Shimia isoporae: one gene and its partner. The main gene of each other region encodes a partner of the protein of the gene in region 2 in a complex. Links are inferred from orthologs where the notes say so. Each region holds a gene or a part of one and is shown on either strand. Other genes may lie near its edges.

Region 1 (7,152 bases), on a different replicon or contig from region 2:
CGCAGAATCACCAGCCCGGCCACGGTGACCCGCGCGCCATTGGGCGGTTCGCCCAATCGGGCAGCAGTCAGGGCAAAGGGCGGCTTGGGCCACGCAGATGTGATGTGCGCATTCATGGAACAAATATAGAACATTTGAGTTTTGTCGCAAGGTGACAAGGGGTGCGTCGCAAAAGGGGGTGGCGGGCGACGGGTCGCTTGTCTAACTAAGGTCCGACGGACTGCACGAGAAGGAGCCTCAAGGCATGGCCAAGATCACCTATGTCGAGCACAACGGAACCGAACACGTGGTTGAGGTCGCAAACGGCCTCACCGTGATGGAAGGCGCGCGCGACAACAATATCCCCGGCATCGAAGCCGACTGCGGCGGCGCTTGCGCCTGCTCGACCTGCCACGTCTATGTAGACCCTGCCTGGACGGACAAGATCCCGGCAAAGGACGACATGGAAGAGGACATGCTGGATTTTGCCTATGAGCCCGATCCCGCAACCTCGCGTTTGACCTGTCAGATCAAGGTAACCGACGCGCTGGACGGTCTGGTTGTGAAAATGCCCGAGAAGCAGATCTGATGTTGGGCGGGGCGCGGCGTCTCTTGTTGTGCCCTTTGCACGCCTTCGCGCGCCGCGTCCGGCTGGCGTGGTGCGCTTTGCTGGTATTGCTCGCGGTTCCCGCTGCGGCCGAGATCACCTCGGCTCGCTATACCGAGCCGACCACCCGCTACGCCCACGGTGTTCTAGGCGACGCCATCGAGTATGGCGCTTTGGAGCTAAAACTTCGAGGCGGCAAGAAAGTTACCATAACGCTTCCGCAGGATCGGGTTTTCGAGGATCTGGAACCGCGGCTGTTTGATGTGACGGGCGACGGGGCACTGGAAGCAATTGTGATCGAAAGCAGCCAAGATGGTGGCGCGCGACTCGCGATTTACAATGAGAAGGGTCTTGTTGCGGCGACCCCCCATATTGGTCAGCGAAATCGGTGGTTGGCGCCCGTAGGCGTAGCTGATCTTGATGGGGACGGTCTCGTCGAGTTGGCTTATATCGACCGGCCACATCTGGCAAAGACCCTGCGTGTCTGGCGCTATGAAAGTGGTGCGTTGACACAGGTGGCCAGTCGAAAGGGGCTCACGAACCACCGTATAGGCGAAGACTTCATCTCGGGTGGATTGCGCGACTGCGGGGACGGGACAGAAATGATAACCGCCGACGGGAGTTGGGGGAATGTCGTTGCAACACGTTTTGATGGCAAGAAACTGAGGTCTCAAACGCTCTGGGCGTTCAGGGGACAAAACTCGCTGAAGACTGCTTTGGACTGCAAGGTGCCCTGATTCACAAAGCTAGCGCACGGTCCCGTCACTCGCTGAATAGATGTGGCGTGTGCCGATTGCGCCAAGGGACTGGAACAGGCTGGTTGTATTGCTCACGCCAAATTTTTTGAGCAATTTTCCGCGGTGCACTTCAACGGTCCGGTTGCTCATCTCCAATTTCAGCGCGATTTCCTTGCTCGTAAGACCTTCTGCCAGCAAAGAGAATACTTCGCGTTCCCTTCGTGTCAGGGCCTGATACGGGCGCGTGTCGGATATATCGGCAAAGCTCCAAACGGCCCGTTGCAAAGGGTCTTCGGGGGTGAATGTGTGGCCGCGCACGCGGCACCAGAACATTTCCCCGCCCCGACGCATCATCACCCGTTCGTCCCAGTAGAAGTTGCTCTCCCGCAATTCCTGAACGCCGCGATTGCGGATGTTTGCGAACTCCTCCTGCGTTGGATAAAGGATCGCAAAGGTGCTGTCTTTGAGAGCTGCGCGTTCATAGCGGAACATATCAGCGAAGGTGGCGTTACAGTCGCGGATCACACGGTTTTCGGTCACCACTATACCCACCGGTGCAAAGGCAAAGGCGAGTTCGACAAAATTGCCGTCTGCGTAGGCTTGGTCCACGGACGTTGTCATGAAGTCCCCCCATAGTTGCACGGAGGATAGGGGGCGATCGCTGTCCGCGCAACGCCCGCAGAAATACGCGAGTCAGAGTGCCCGCCAACCGATGTCAGCACGATAAAACCCTTCCGGCCATTCGATTTGATCGATCATGGCGTAGGCGCGATCGCGGGCTTCTTGCAGGCTGTCACCGCGTGCAGTGACGTTTAGAACGCGGCCACCTGTGGCAGTGATGGCACCGCCCTTGGACGAAGTGCCAGCGTGGAAAACCATGTTCTTGCTGTCATGAACCAGGGTTTCGAGACCTTCGATTAACGAGCCCTTCACATAAGCGCCAGGGTAACCGTTGGCGGCCATAACAACTGTGATGGCGTGATCATTCGCCCAATTCACCTGGGTTTCGTGCAGGCGTTCTTCGGCCGCAGCATGCATCAGATCGAACGCCTGTGCGCCAAGACGCATCATTAGCACCTGACATTCAGGATCGCCGAAGCGGACATTGTATTCCACCAGCCGAGGCTGACCGTCTTTGATCATCAGTCCAACGTAGAGAACGCCTTGATAGGGCGTACCGCGCTTGGCCATCTCGTCGATGGTGGGCTGCACAATTTGATCAAGAGCTTTTTGAGCAATTTCGTCGGTCAAGACCGGCGCAGGTGAATATGCGCCCATGCCGCCGGTGTTCGGGCCAGTATCGCCTTCGCCGACACGTTTGTGGTCTTGTGCGGTGCCGACCGGAAGGGCTGTTTTCCCGTCACACAGGATGAAGAAGGAGGCTTCCTCTCCTTCCATGAATTCTTCGATCACGACTTCCGCGCCAGCGCCACCAAACGCGCCGCCAAACATGTCATCCACTGCGTCAAGCGCAGTTTGTTCGTCCATTGCTACGATGACGCCTTTGCCAGCCGCCAGCCCGTCTGCCTTTACAACGATGGGCGCACCTTCTTTGCGGATGTGTGCCTTGGCTGCTTCGGCATTCGTGAAGTGGCTGTACCCCGCGGTCGGCGCATTGGCGGCGTCACAAATTTCTTTGGTAAAGCTCTTGGAGGCTTCCAGCCTTGCCGCTGCTTTGGAGGGGCCAAACACCAGCACGCCTGCTTCGCGAAGTCGATCCGCCACGCCATTCGCCAGAGGCGCTTCCGGACCTACAATTACGAAGTCGATCGCGTTGGCTGCCACGAAATTCACGACCTCGCCGCCATCCTCGATGTCGAAGTCTGCGCAGTCCGCAATCTGGGCGATACCAGCATTGCCCGGGGCTACGATCAGCTTGTCACATTTGGGGTTTTGCATCACCGCCCATGCGAGGCTGTGTTCGCGCCCGCCGCTGCCGAGAATGAGGATGTTCATGGGTGTCGCCTTCCGCTTGGCCTTCGGTTGCGGGCGTTCTAAGCTGTGGCGAGCAGTCTTACAAGCGAGCCGAGATGTCCGATCTGATTGATGACCCGATTGAGGGCGAAAACGCTCCTGAATTCAGTGTTTCCGAGCTCTCCGGCGCGATCAAGCGCATGATCGAGGGCGAGTTTTCGCACGTGCGCATCAAAGGCGAAATCGGACGGGTGTCCTTTCCGCGCTCCGGGCATGTGTACCTTGACCTGAAAGATGACCGTTCAGTGATCGCCGCGGTGATGTGGAAGGGGGTTGCTTCCAGAATCGCGACGCGTCCTGAAGAAGGAATGGAAGTGGTTGCCACGGGGCGGCTCACCACCTTTCCGGGACAGTCAAAATATCAGCTTGTCGTCGAAGATCTGAAGCCCGCTGGCGTTGGCGCGCTAATGGCCATGCTAGAGAAACGCAAAGCGATGTTGCAGGCCGAAGGCCTGTTTGCACAAGAGCGTAAGAAGCCGCTGCCTTACCTGCCCGAAGTGATTGGCGTGGTGACGTCGCCGAGTGGCGCGGTTATCCGCGATATTTTGCATCGCCTGAGGGACCGCTTCCCGCGGAAGGTAATCATTTGGCCGGTTGCGGTCCAAGGCGAGCAGTGCGCGCCGCAAGTCGCCAATGCGATCGCGGGTTTCAACAATTTGTCGCCTGGTGGAGCATTGCCGCGGCCGGATTTGCTGATTGTCGCGCGTGGTGGGGGATCAATCGAAGATCTCTGGGGGTTCAACGAAGAGATCGTCGCGCGGGCAGTCGCGGCCTCTGACATCCCGCTGATTTCGGCGGTGGGACATGAAACCGATACAACGCTGATCGATTTTGTCTCGGACAAGCGTGCCCCAACTCCGACGGCGGCGGCTGAGCTGGCCGTACCCGTAAGGCTGGAAATTGCCGGCTGGGTCGAGGAGCAGGGCGCACGCATGACCAGAGGAATTGGGCAGGCACTTAGCGTGCGTGACCAGAGGCTGCGGGATCTTGCACGCGCGATACCGCGTGCGGATGCGCTCCTGCAAACGCCAAGACAGCGTTTGGATGCGGCAGGCGATGCTTTGCCGCGCGCGCTTCAGGCTGGCGTTCAGACACGCCGTGTGGCTCTTGCACAGTCCAGCGGCGGACTGCGATCACAGTCGCTGCAACGAATGATCGAGATCAGACGACAAACGCTGGGGCGGCACGCGGATAGGCTGACACCTGTCGGTTTGACCCGCGACATTGAGCGGCGCAAGGAAAAGGTATCCGATCTGAGTCGTCGATTGTCTGATGCTGGCGCGAGACAGGTGCAGTCCTTGAGGGACCAGTTGGCGGGTCTGGACAGAATGCGGGAAACACTGAGTTATCAGGCAACGCTTGAGCGCGGTTACGCGGTCGTACGAGGAGATGGCAACCTCGTAAAAACCGCGGAATTGGCAGGCAAGGCGAGCGAGATTGAAATCGAGTTCGCCGATGGGCGGCTCAAAGTCCAGCAAGGCGCTGTATCAGCGAAGCCGGTCACCAGTTCGAAACCAGCTACAAAACCCAAGCCAAAGAAGCCGGATTCACCGGAACAAGGTAGCTTGTTCTAAACACCGATTTCCGGGCCGAGACACACCATTTCTTCCCCGGAAGCCTCGATTTCGTAGAGAACAGTACCATCAGGTTCGCTTTCAAAACGGGCGGAGAGGCCTGCGCCCCCCTTGAAAAAGCTCCAGCATTGCGGCGAAGGGTTATCTTCGTAGATGAAACAGATGTGACCGTTGTCTTCGTACCAGAGACCGTCCTTGCACTGGCCATCCATAAATGACCAGCGCACCCGCCGGTCAGGAAGGTATTCTTCAACGCCGTATCGTGTGCCGTCAGCCGCGAAGAAGAGCGTTTTACCCGACACGTATGCCTCAAATTCCGATGCCGTCATCGCAGATTGAGACAACGCAGGAGAAGCCAACAGAATGGCAGCTAGTAGAAAGCGTTTCATGGAAACATGCTGCCACCGGACGATGAGTCGATCCAGTCTCAATCTCCGGAAGTTTGAAGGCGGGCGACACGCGGATCCATTACCCGGCGCCACATCCTCGGCCAGAGCGCCAAAGACCCCATAAGCGGCAGAGATCGGGGCAATGTAGGCATCTTCGAATCGTCAAGGCGGAGTGCAGGATATTCACGTGTTGGGTTCACGTGATGATCGGAATGGCGCGGCGCATTGAGCATCAGAGCGGAAGAGTAGAATTCTGGCGCATTCCAGCTGTGCTTTGGCCCCACCGGTTCGAATTTGCCGGAGTCATTCCGAGCGCGTTGGAGACCATAGTGTTGCACATAGTCCGAAACCAGCAATTGCATTTGTGCGTAACCTGATACGAGAACGTACGCGAAGAGGCCTTTCCACCCAAAAGCAAAAAAGCTGAGCGCCAAGAAGGCCAGGGCGCCGCCAACATATGCAAAGTAGGGGTGCGTCCAGAAAGGCGGAGTATCGGTTTTTCGGGCGCGTAAAGCGGTCTCCGCGCGCAAGCCTTCACGGAACGAACCGATCCAGGCGCGGGGCCAAAAACGATAAAAGCTTTCGCCCATTTTGGGGCTGTTCGGATCGTTGGCGGTGGCCACCCAAACGTGATGCACTTTGGTGTGGGCGCTTGTGTGATGGCCAAATAGCAATGAAATATAAACCAGCATGCCCAGCCGGCGTGGAAAACGCGACCCCTTGTGGATCAACTCATGTGCGTTTGCATTGCTTACCTGTCCGAAAAAAAGACCGAACGCCAGAAAGCAGAGGATTGTCTCAAGCCATCCTAGACCTGTTGCTCCTGATATCGCGGCAACTGCAAAGGCAATCAGAACAAGGTGGGCCATGCCGAGCAGGATCGAAAGGTGTTCGCCACTCGGAAACTCTCCGTCCTCTTTGGCCTGTGCGACGGCACCATGAACAAGCCTATCCATCAAATGCACGAAAGCCGTCATGTACAGAAAGGCCGCTAAGGTCCACCAGCCGCCGGCAATGGCTGCGAGGCCTAACAGCATAAGGGGAACAGAGGTGGCGATCCAGAACCAGATCATGAGACGGGCCTTTGACGAGATAGCCACTCGAGACTAGCGGCTTTGCAGGCAGGCGCAATGTGACGCTTCGGCACAATTTTTCGCAAGCCGCAAGTTTATTGGGGGAATCCCATTGACTCGGGCCAGCGCATCAGTAAAAGGCAGGCTTCATGAGAATTTCACGGGACGTGTGCGTCCCGGCGCAGGAGAAGACAAATGGCGAAGCCGACGACCATCAAGATCCGTCTGAACTCGACCGCGGGCACGGGCCATTTCTACGTGACCAAAAAGAATGCGCGCACAATGACCGAAAAGATGGTCGTACGTAAGTACGACCCGGTGGTGCGCAAGCATGTCGAGTACAAAGAAGGCAAGATCAAGTAAGATCCAAACTTCTGAGACAATGCAAAGGCCGCGCCACACACTAGGGCGCGGCTTTTTGCTTTTGAGATGCCGCGCCCTGAAAATAAATCCAACAGGACGCAAATTATGGAACATCCCTTTTTTATCAGACCCGCCCACTTGAGGGATCGTGAGGCGATCGATCGATTGCTGGAGCGGTCCTATCCCGAACTGCTGCCGCAGGACTATGATGGAGCGGTTCTGGATGCCGCTTTGCCAATTATCACCACGGCTCAGGACGCCCTGCTAACCAGTGGTACCTATTTCATTGCTGAATGTGCGGAGACAGACGACGTGGTAGGCGCGGGCGGCTGGACTGACTTTAGTCCGGTGCGTGGCGTCGGAGAGGCTCGACAAGGTCATGTGCGTCATGTTGCAACTCGCGCGGACTGGTTGCGTAGGGGAGTTGCAAAGGCCTTGATCAATGTAACTCTGGCC
Region 2 (7,188 bases):
GGCGATGCCCAATGTGTCGAGTACTTTGGATTCAATCTGTTCGGCGTTCATCGCAGCGACATCGTACATCGCTTTGGGCGAGGCCTGATCAATAAAGATGTCGGGCAGAACCATCGAGCGGAATTTCAGGCCGTGGTCGAACACACCGTTTTCCGCAAGCAGCTGGGCCACGTGGCTGCCGAAGCCACCGATCGCCCCTTCCTCGATGGTGATCAGCGCTTCGTGATTGGCGGCCAGATCGAGGATCATTGCCTCGTCCAAGGGTTTGGCAAAGCGGGCATCTGCGATTGTGGGAGAGATGCCTTTGGAGGACAGAGCTTCGCAGGCTTTCTGGACTTCTGAAAGACGGGTACCGAAAGACAGAAGCGCGACTCGCTTGCCGTCGGTCACTATGCGGCCTTTGCCGATTTCCAGCACATCGCCCTTTTCCGGCAGTTCCACCCCTACGCCTTCGCCGCGTGGATAGCGGAACGCGATCGGGCCGTCATCGTAGGCGGCTGCTGTGGCAACCATGTGTTTCAACTCGGCTTCATCGGCTGCAGCCATGACCACCATGCCCGGCAGATTGGCCATGTAGGCGATGTCGAAACTGCCAGCGTGTGTGGCTCCATCGGCGCCAACCAAACCAGCGCGATCGATGGCGAAGCGTACTGGCAGCCGTTGAATGGCGACATCGTGGACAACCTGATCGTATCCGCGTTGCAGGAACGTCGAATACATCGCGCAGAAAGGTTTCATACCGCCCGCAGCCAATGCAGCGGAGAAGGTCACGCCATGTTGCTCGGCAATGGCGACGTCAAAACACCGGCTTGGGTAACGTTCGGCAAACAGGTTCAGGCCTGTACCGTCAGGCATGGCGGCGGTCACGGCGCAGATGCGCGGGTCGTCGGCTGCGAGCTCGGTCAGTGCTTTGCCAAAAACAGAAGTGTAGGACGGAGCGTTTGAGGGTGCTTTCTGCTGTTTGCCGGTCACCACATCAAATTTCGCGGTGGCGTGGCCCTTGTCCGGTGCGCCTTCGGCCGGAGCATAGCCTTTGCCCTTTTTGGTGATGATATGCAGCATCACCGGACCGGTTGCGCGCTGACGCAAGGTGCGCAGAATTGGCAGAAGCTGGTCCATGTCGTGCCCGTCAATCGGGCCGACATAGGAAAAGCCGAGCTCTTCAAAAAGAGTGCCACCCACGGCCATGCCCTTGATCATTTCCTTGGCGCGTTTGGCACCTTCGCGGAAGGGTTCGGGCAAAAGCGAGACTGCGCCTTTGGCCGCGGCTTTGAATTCCTGAAACGGCTCGCCCGCATAAAGGCGGCTCAGATACTCCGACATTGCGCCAACCGGCGGCGCGATGGACATGTCGTTGTCGTTCAGAACCACAAAGAGGCGTTTTTTCAGGTGGCCCGCGTTGTTCATTGCCTCATAGGCCATGCCCGCGGTGATCGAGCCGTCGCCGATAACGGCGATGGCATCACCAAGCCCGCCGTCGCATTGGCCGCCAAGGTCACGGGCGGTGGCAAAACCAAGCGCGGCGGAAATCGAGGTGGAACTGTGGGCGGCGCCAAAGGGGTCGTAGACCGACTCGGAGCGTTTGGTGAAACCGGAAAGGCCGCCCTCCTGACGCAAGGTCCGGATGCGATCGCGGCGGCCGGTAAGGATTTTGTGCGGATAGCATTGGTGACCCACATCCCAGACGATCTTGTCGCGGGGCGTATCAAAAATAGCGTGTAGAGCAACCGTCAGCTCCACCACGCCGAGACCCGCGCCGAGGTGGCCGCCTGTTTCGGACACGGCAGAAATAGTTTCGGAGCGCAGCTCGTGCGCCAACTGGGTCAGCTGGGCGTCTGAAAACTGTTTCAAGTCTTCCGGAGAAGTGACCTGATCAAGCAGGGGGGTCTCTGGTCTGGCGGACATCGCGCGTGCCTTTTGCTAGCTGTCCCGCGAGATAACGAAACGGGCGGCCTCCCGCAAGGTATCAGCATCTTGACCATAAGGCGAAAGCGCGTCGCATGCATCCGTCACAAGGTCGCGGGCTCGCGCCTTGGCGCCATCCAGTCCGAGCAAGGAAACAAAGGTGGCTTTGCCCGCGTCGACGTCCTTGCCGACGGCCTTGCCGACCTTGTCCGCATCGCCTTCGATATCCAGAATGTCATCTGCAATCTGGAAGGCGAGACCGAGGTCGGTTGCGTAACGCATCAGTGGTGCGGTGTCTGCCCGTGCCATCATGGCGCCAGCGGTTGCAGACCATGCGATCAATGCTCCGGTCTTTCCCGCCTGAAGGTGCGTTATCTCGTCCAGAGTGAGCGGGGTGGGGGCCGTTTCAGCAGCAATGTCGAGCGCTTGGCCCAGAACCATCCCTTGGGCTCCTGCCGCGCGGGCGAGTGTCACGGTGAGGTCAGCACGAACCAGCGGATCGGGATGACACTCTGATCGCGACACGCTTTCAAAGCCAAGAGTTTGGAGCGCGTCCCCCGCCAATACGGCGGTCGTTTCATCCCATTTCACGTGCACGGTTGGCAGGCCGCGACGCAACTCGTCGTCATCCATACAGGGAAGATCGTCGTGCACTAGAGAATATGCGTGGATCATTTCGATGGCGCCGGCCGGCCAAATGGCGTTTGCCTGTGCCACTCCATGCAAACGCGCGCTTTCCAGCACCAAAAACGCGCGCAGGCGTTTGCCTCCGGCGCTTGCGTAGCGCATGGCTTCGACAACTGGAAGATCGCCCAACGGAGCCATCACGGCTTGCAGGTGGGCTTCAATCAGGGATGCAGTTTCTTTGAGACGGGTCTGGAACACCGAACGGTCCTGTATTCGAGTCAGCGAACGGGTGCGTTACATGCCTTCGACGGGGGTCAGCCCTTTGGGGTTACCGTCGCCGTCCAGCGTGATCGCGGCCACTTTTTCCTCGGCTTCCTTGAGCTTTGCCTCACAGCGCTTTTTCAGCTCGGCGCCGCGTTCGTACAGCGCGATGGATTTTTCGAGTTCCACATCGCCGCGTTCCAGTTGACCGACAACCTGTTCAAGCTCGCGCATGGCGGCTTCGAAGCTCATTTCGCTGATTGGCGTGTCACTCATGCGGCAGACTCCATCAAAACTTGGACATGTGCGGCGACCGAAGCCGCCAAGGCGTTCAGATCATATCCGCCTTCCAAAGTCGAGACCACCTTGCCGTCACAACATTCGCGAGCGATGCCGCAGAGTTCGCGCGTCAGCCATGCGAAATCTTCGGTGGCCCAGTTGAGTTGCGCCAGCGGGTCGTCGGCGTGGGCGTCAAAACCGGCAGAGATGATCAATAACTCAGGTTTGAAATGGCGCAATGCGGGAAAAATTTCGGCCTCGTACGTGGCGCGCATCAAGCGGCCGTCGGAGTGCGGCGGGAGGGGCCAGTTCTGCACGTTATTGGAGGCGCCTGTCTCGCCCGGCATTCCGGTTCCGGGCCAAAGCGGATTTTGGTGAGACGTGATGAACAACGAGCGGGGCTCGTCCCACAAAAGGGCTTGTGTGCCATTGCCGTGATGGACGTCGAAGTCGACCACGGCAACCCGCGAAAGGCCATGCCGTTCAAGCGCGTGTTTGGCAGCGATGGCCGCGGTTCCAAAGAGGCAAAACCCCATTGGCGTGGTCTGTTCCGCGTGGTGACCCGGTGGGCGGCACGAGACAAATGCGTTGTTTGCATCACCGGAAAGAACCGCATCGACCGCGGCCACACAGCCACCCACGGCATGGCGGGCGGCCGTGGTCGACCCCGGGGACATATGGGTGTCTCCGTCCAGCGCGACGGTGCCCGACGCTGGTTCTGCGTTGGTGATTGCATCCAGATGGGCCTGTGGGTGGCACAGCAGAATATCGGTGTCGTCGCAGTTCGGAGCATCGCGCCGGTCAAGCGCTGCAAATTGCGGAGCGTTGAGCGCGGCATTGATATGTTCGATGCGGGCGATTTGCTCCGGATGGCCCGCGGGCGTTTGGTGATTGAGGGAACTCTGGTGCGTGAAAAGTACGGTGGGCATCTGGGGTCCGTGTGCTGAAATCGGTTGCTGTCAGTTTGACATGCGCAAAGGGGAATTTGCGAGAGAAATCGCGGGGCAAGGCGCGACGACGTGGTCTTTGCATAGGTCGGGTTTGCTAGAGCTTGAAATGTATTTGAACCAATAATTTAGGGGCGAATTTACCTTGGTCGGATAGCGGTGCGATGACCTGAACGAGTACCGAAATTATGGCCAGAACTTTTGACGTCATTTCGCTTGGCGTGCTTCCCACGCTTGATCCCAACGAAGGCAACTCCACAGCGGAGAATGCCTCTATACTTGTCGGATCCACTTTCGGTGAAAGCACTAGCCCGCTCCATCAGCAGGTGCAGAGCTTCTCGCAGTATAATTCTAATTATTCCAACTACTTGACGGACAACACACAGGCCAACGACAAGTTCACGATCGATGGCGGAGCGCCACAAACTTACGACGCGCTGGTGGAGTATAACGCGACGTTGACCTTCGCGGATGGCACGACGGCTGACATCACGGCCGTGATTGTTCAGTCGACGACCGGCGAGACCTATCTGGTTCCTGAGATGTCCGCCAACGCGGACCATGCCGCGATGGAATCAGGCGCGATCGAATCGATCACGCTCAACAGCGTCGCCACAGCCACAAGCGATCTTGCAGCGGATCGCATGGACGTTGATTTCATGCAACCCGATGGCGAGTTTGACGGCACTGCCGGTGATGATGTCATCAAGCTTGGAAGCACGGATCGGGACGGGGACCAGATCACTGGTGGAAACGACTCGGTTGTTGCGGGGTTGGGTGACGACACGATCGAAGGTGCTGGTGGCAACGACACCATCGAAGGTGGCACTGGCAACGATGTGATCTCCGGAAACGATGGCGCGGACAGTCTGCTTGGAGGGCGCGGCGACGACGTGATCTCGGGCGGCAGCGGCAACGACACGATTGACGGTGGTGCAGGTCACGATCGAATTGATGCGGGTGAAGGCGACGACCTGATCTATGGCGATAGCGCCTCTACAACCGTCGGCACGGGCACGATCCAGTCAGAGTGGACCGCCCTGCACATGGGCAAGGCGCTCGACATGGATTCGCTTGCGGACGGCGCCGAGGTGGTTCTGGGATCTTACGGCAGCGACATGGATCCGTTGGGTTCAAATCAGGTGCGCGTGCAGGTGGATGACGCCGATGGCGACGGTATTGCGGACAGCAACAACCGTGGTGATCCCGAAACCGTTGATATCGACGGAACGCCCACCGCTTTGGATGCTGTGGCTGTGTTCAACGCACAGGTGACCTTTGAGGATGGCACCACCGAGATGATCACGGCTGTGGTTTTCCAGACGGAAGACGGCGACCTGTTCCTCGCTCCCGAGATGAGCTTCAACGACGACGCGGCGATCATGGAAAGCAAGCCGATTCAGTCGATCGAGCTTGTATCCGTGGCAAAAGACAGCACCAACCTGGCGGCTGACCGGATGGACCTCACGTTTCAGGACGGTGCCGAGGCCGGTAACGACCACATTGCTGCCGGCGAAGGCAACGATACGGTTATCGGCGGTGCTGGCGACGACACCATCAAGGGTGATGCAGGCAACGACAGCCTGTTCGGCGGAGACGGCGACGATATCCTTTTTGGCGGGCGCGGAGACGACATTTTTGTTGTGTCCGGCGGCAACGACACGATTGCGGACTTCAATACCGGAAACTCGGGCGCCATCGGCGATGGCGATCCAACCAACAACGACTTTGTTGATCTCTCCGGCCACTACGACAATCTCCGTGAGATGAAGGCGGACCTTGCGGATGACGGGGTTCTGAACCAGTCGAACGCTTTTGATATCCGCGGTAATGCCGTGGACTATTCCGACAACGTTCAGTTCGGCGATGGTAGCCTGACGTTCTCGGGCAATGCACAGTTGACGGCAGACAACACCGGCGTTGTTTGTTTTACCACCGGAACCGGTATTCTGACGCCATTCGGTGAGCGCGCGGTCGAAGACCTGCAGGCGGGCGATCTTGTGTCCACTCTTGATAACGGACCGCAAAAGATCGTGTGGATCGGCTCGACAACTCTGAGCCATGCCGAGTTGTTGGCGCAGCCCAAGTTGTTGCCGGTACTGGTCAGCGCAGCGGCCTTGGGGACGGAGCGCTCACTGCTGGTGTCACCGCAACACGGAATTATCCTGCCCGGCACAGATGACGTGCTGGTGCGCGCGAAACACCTGGAACGGTTCATGGCGGGGTCGCGTGTGGCGCGCGGCAAGCGGGGCGTTACCTACTACCACATGATGTTCGAAAGCCATCAGATCGTGTTTTCCAACGGCTATCCCACAGAAAGCCTGTATCCCGGCCCTATGGCCATGAAGGCAATGGCGCCTGAAACCCGCGAAGAAATCGATACGCTGTTTCCAGGTGTGTTGGGGTGTGCCGACAGGGACGAGACGATGGCATTCTACGGCGAAACCGCGCGGAGGTTCCGCGTGGCCTGAGACCGTCAGTCAGGTGCCAGCATGTAGCCGGCGCCACGCACGGTTTGCAGATACCGTGGCTGTTTCGGATCTTCTTCGATTTTGCGGCGCAGACGCGTGATTTGCACGTCGACGGCGCGTTCCTGTGCCTGACCTTTGTCGCGGCCCAGTTCCTCGACCAGTTTCGTACGGGTCACCGGTTCGCCGGGTGTTTTCGAGAAGATGCGCATCAGTTGGCTTTCGGTGGCTGTCAGGCGCAGGGGTTCTTCGCCCTGCCACATCTCACCACGGTCGATATCATAGCGGATAGAGCCAAGGTGCAGAACTTTCGGGACGGCCTGATCGCCTTCGGGTTCCGGCATGCGACGCAAAATGGCGTTGATGCGCAGAAGCAGTTCTTTGGGCTCAAACGGCTTGGCGAGGTAGTCGTCGGCGCCGGCCTCAAGCCCGCGGATGCGGTCTTCGGTTTCACCTTTGGCTGTGAGGAGCATAACCGGCGTGTCGGAGGTTTCCCGAATGTGGCGGGTCAGGGATGTGCCATCCTCTCCCGGCATCATCACGTCCAGAACTATGAGGTCAAAATCCAGTCCGGAAAGGATGCGTCGGGCATGGGCTGCATCGCGAGCGGCAGTCACAAGGAAGCCGTTGCGCATGAGGAACTTGCGCAGCAGGCTGCGGATACGCTCGTCGTCGTCAACGATCAGGAGATGTGGGTCTAC

What was found.
Region 1: the proteins of BXY66_RS14140 (region 2) and xseA are in contact, whole or in part, in a cryo-EM structure (PDB 8TXR), measured with the Escherichia coli proteins. The link is inferred for Shimia isoporae from one-to-one orthologs.

What each region holds. Positions count from the first base shown.
Region 1 is NZ_SMGR01000005.1:163,565-170,716, reverse strand. What follows is about bases 2,673-5,612. They hold xseA (exodeoxyribonuclease VII large subunit), read left to right. Parts: upstream 2,673-3,353; coding sequence 3,354-4,871; downstream 4,872-5,612. Other genes in these bases: BXY66_RS19160 (alkane 1-monooxygenase), read right to left, coding at 5,299-5,612; BXY66_RS19165 (hypothetical protein), read right to left, coding at 4,868-5,260; purD (phosphoribosylamine--glycine ligase), read right to left, coding at 2,673-3,279. Also shown: BXY66_RS19195 (OB-fold nucleic acid binding domain-containing protein), read right to left, coding at 1-134; BXY66_RS19190 (2Fe-2S iron-sulfur cluster-binding protein), read left to right, coding at 245-568; BXY66_RS19185 (FG-GAP repeat domain-containing protein), read left to right, coding at 568-1,323; BXY66_RS19180 (helix-turn-helix domain-containing protein), read right to left, coding at 1,333-1,944; more of purD, read right to left, coding at 2,017-2,672; more of BXY66_RS19160, read right to left, coding at 5,613-6,333; rpmG (50S ribosomal protein L33), read left to right, coding at 6,529-6,696; BXY66_RS19150 (GNAT family N-acetyltransferase), read left to right, coding at 6,802-7,152. UniProt on the Escherichia coli protein: Bidirectionally degrades single-stranded DNA into large acid-insoluble oligonucleotides, which are then degraded further into small acid-soluble oligonucleotides.
Region 2 is NZ_SMGR01000002.1:546,557-553,744, reverse strand. What follows is about bases 1,449-4,424. They hold BXY66_RS14140 (exodeoxyribonuclease VII small subunit), read right to left. Parts: upstream 3,070-4,424; coding sequence 2,827-3,069; downstream 1,449-2,826. Other genes in these bases: BXY66_RS14130 (Hint domain-containing protein), read left to right, coding at 4,208-4,424; BXY66_RS14135 (histone deacetylase family protein), read right to left, coding at 3,066-4,001; BXY66_RS14145 (polyprenyl synthetase family protein), read right to left, coding at 1,921-2,790; dxs (1-deoxy-D-xylulose-5-phosphate synthase), read right to left, coding at 1,449-1,905. In the rest of the region: more of dxs, read right to left, coding at 1-1,448; more of BXY66_RS14130, read left to right, coding at 4,425-6,490; BXY66_RS14125 (response regulator), read right to left, coding at 6,496-7,188. UniProt on the Escherichia coli protein: Bidirectionally degrades single-stranded DNA into large acid-insoluble oligonucleotides, which are then degraded further into small acid-soluble oligonucleotides.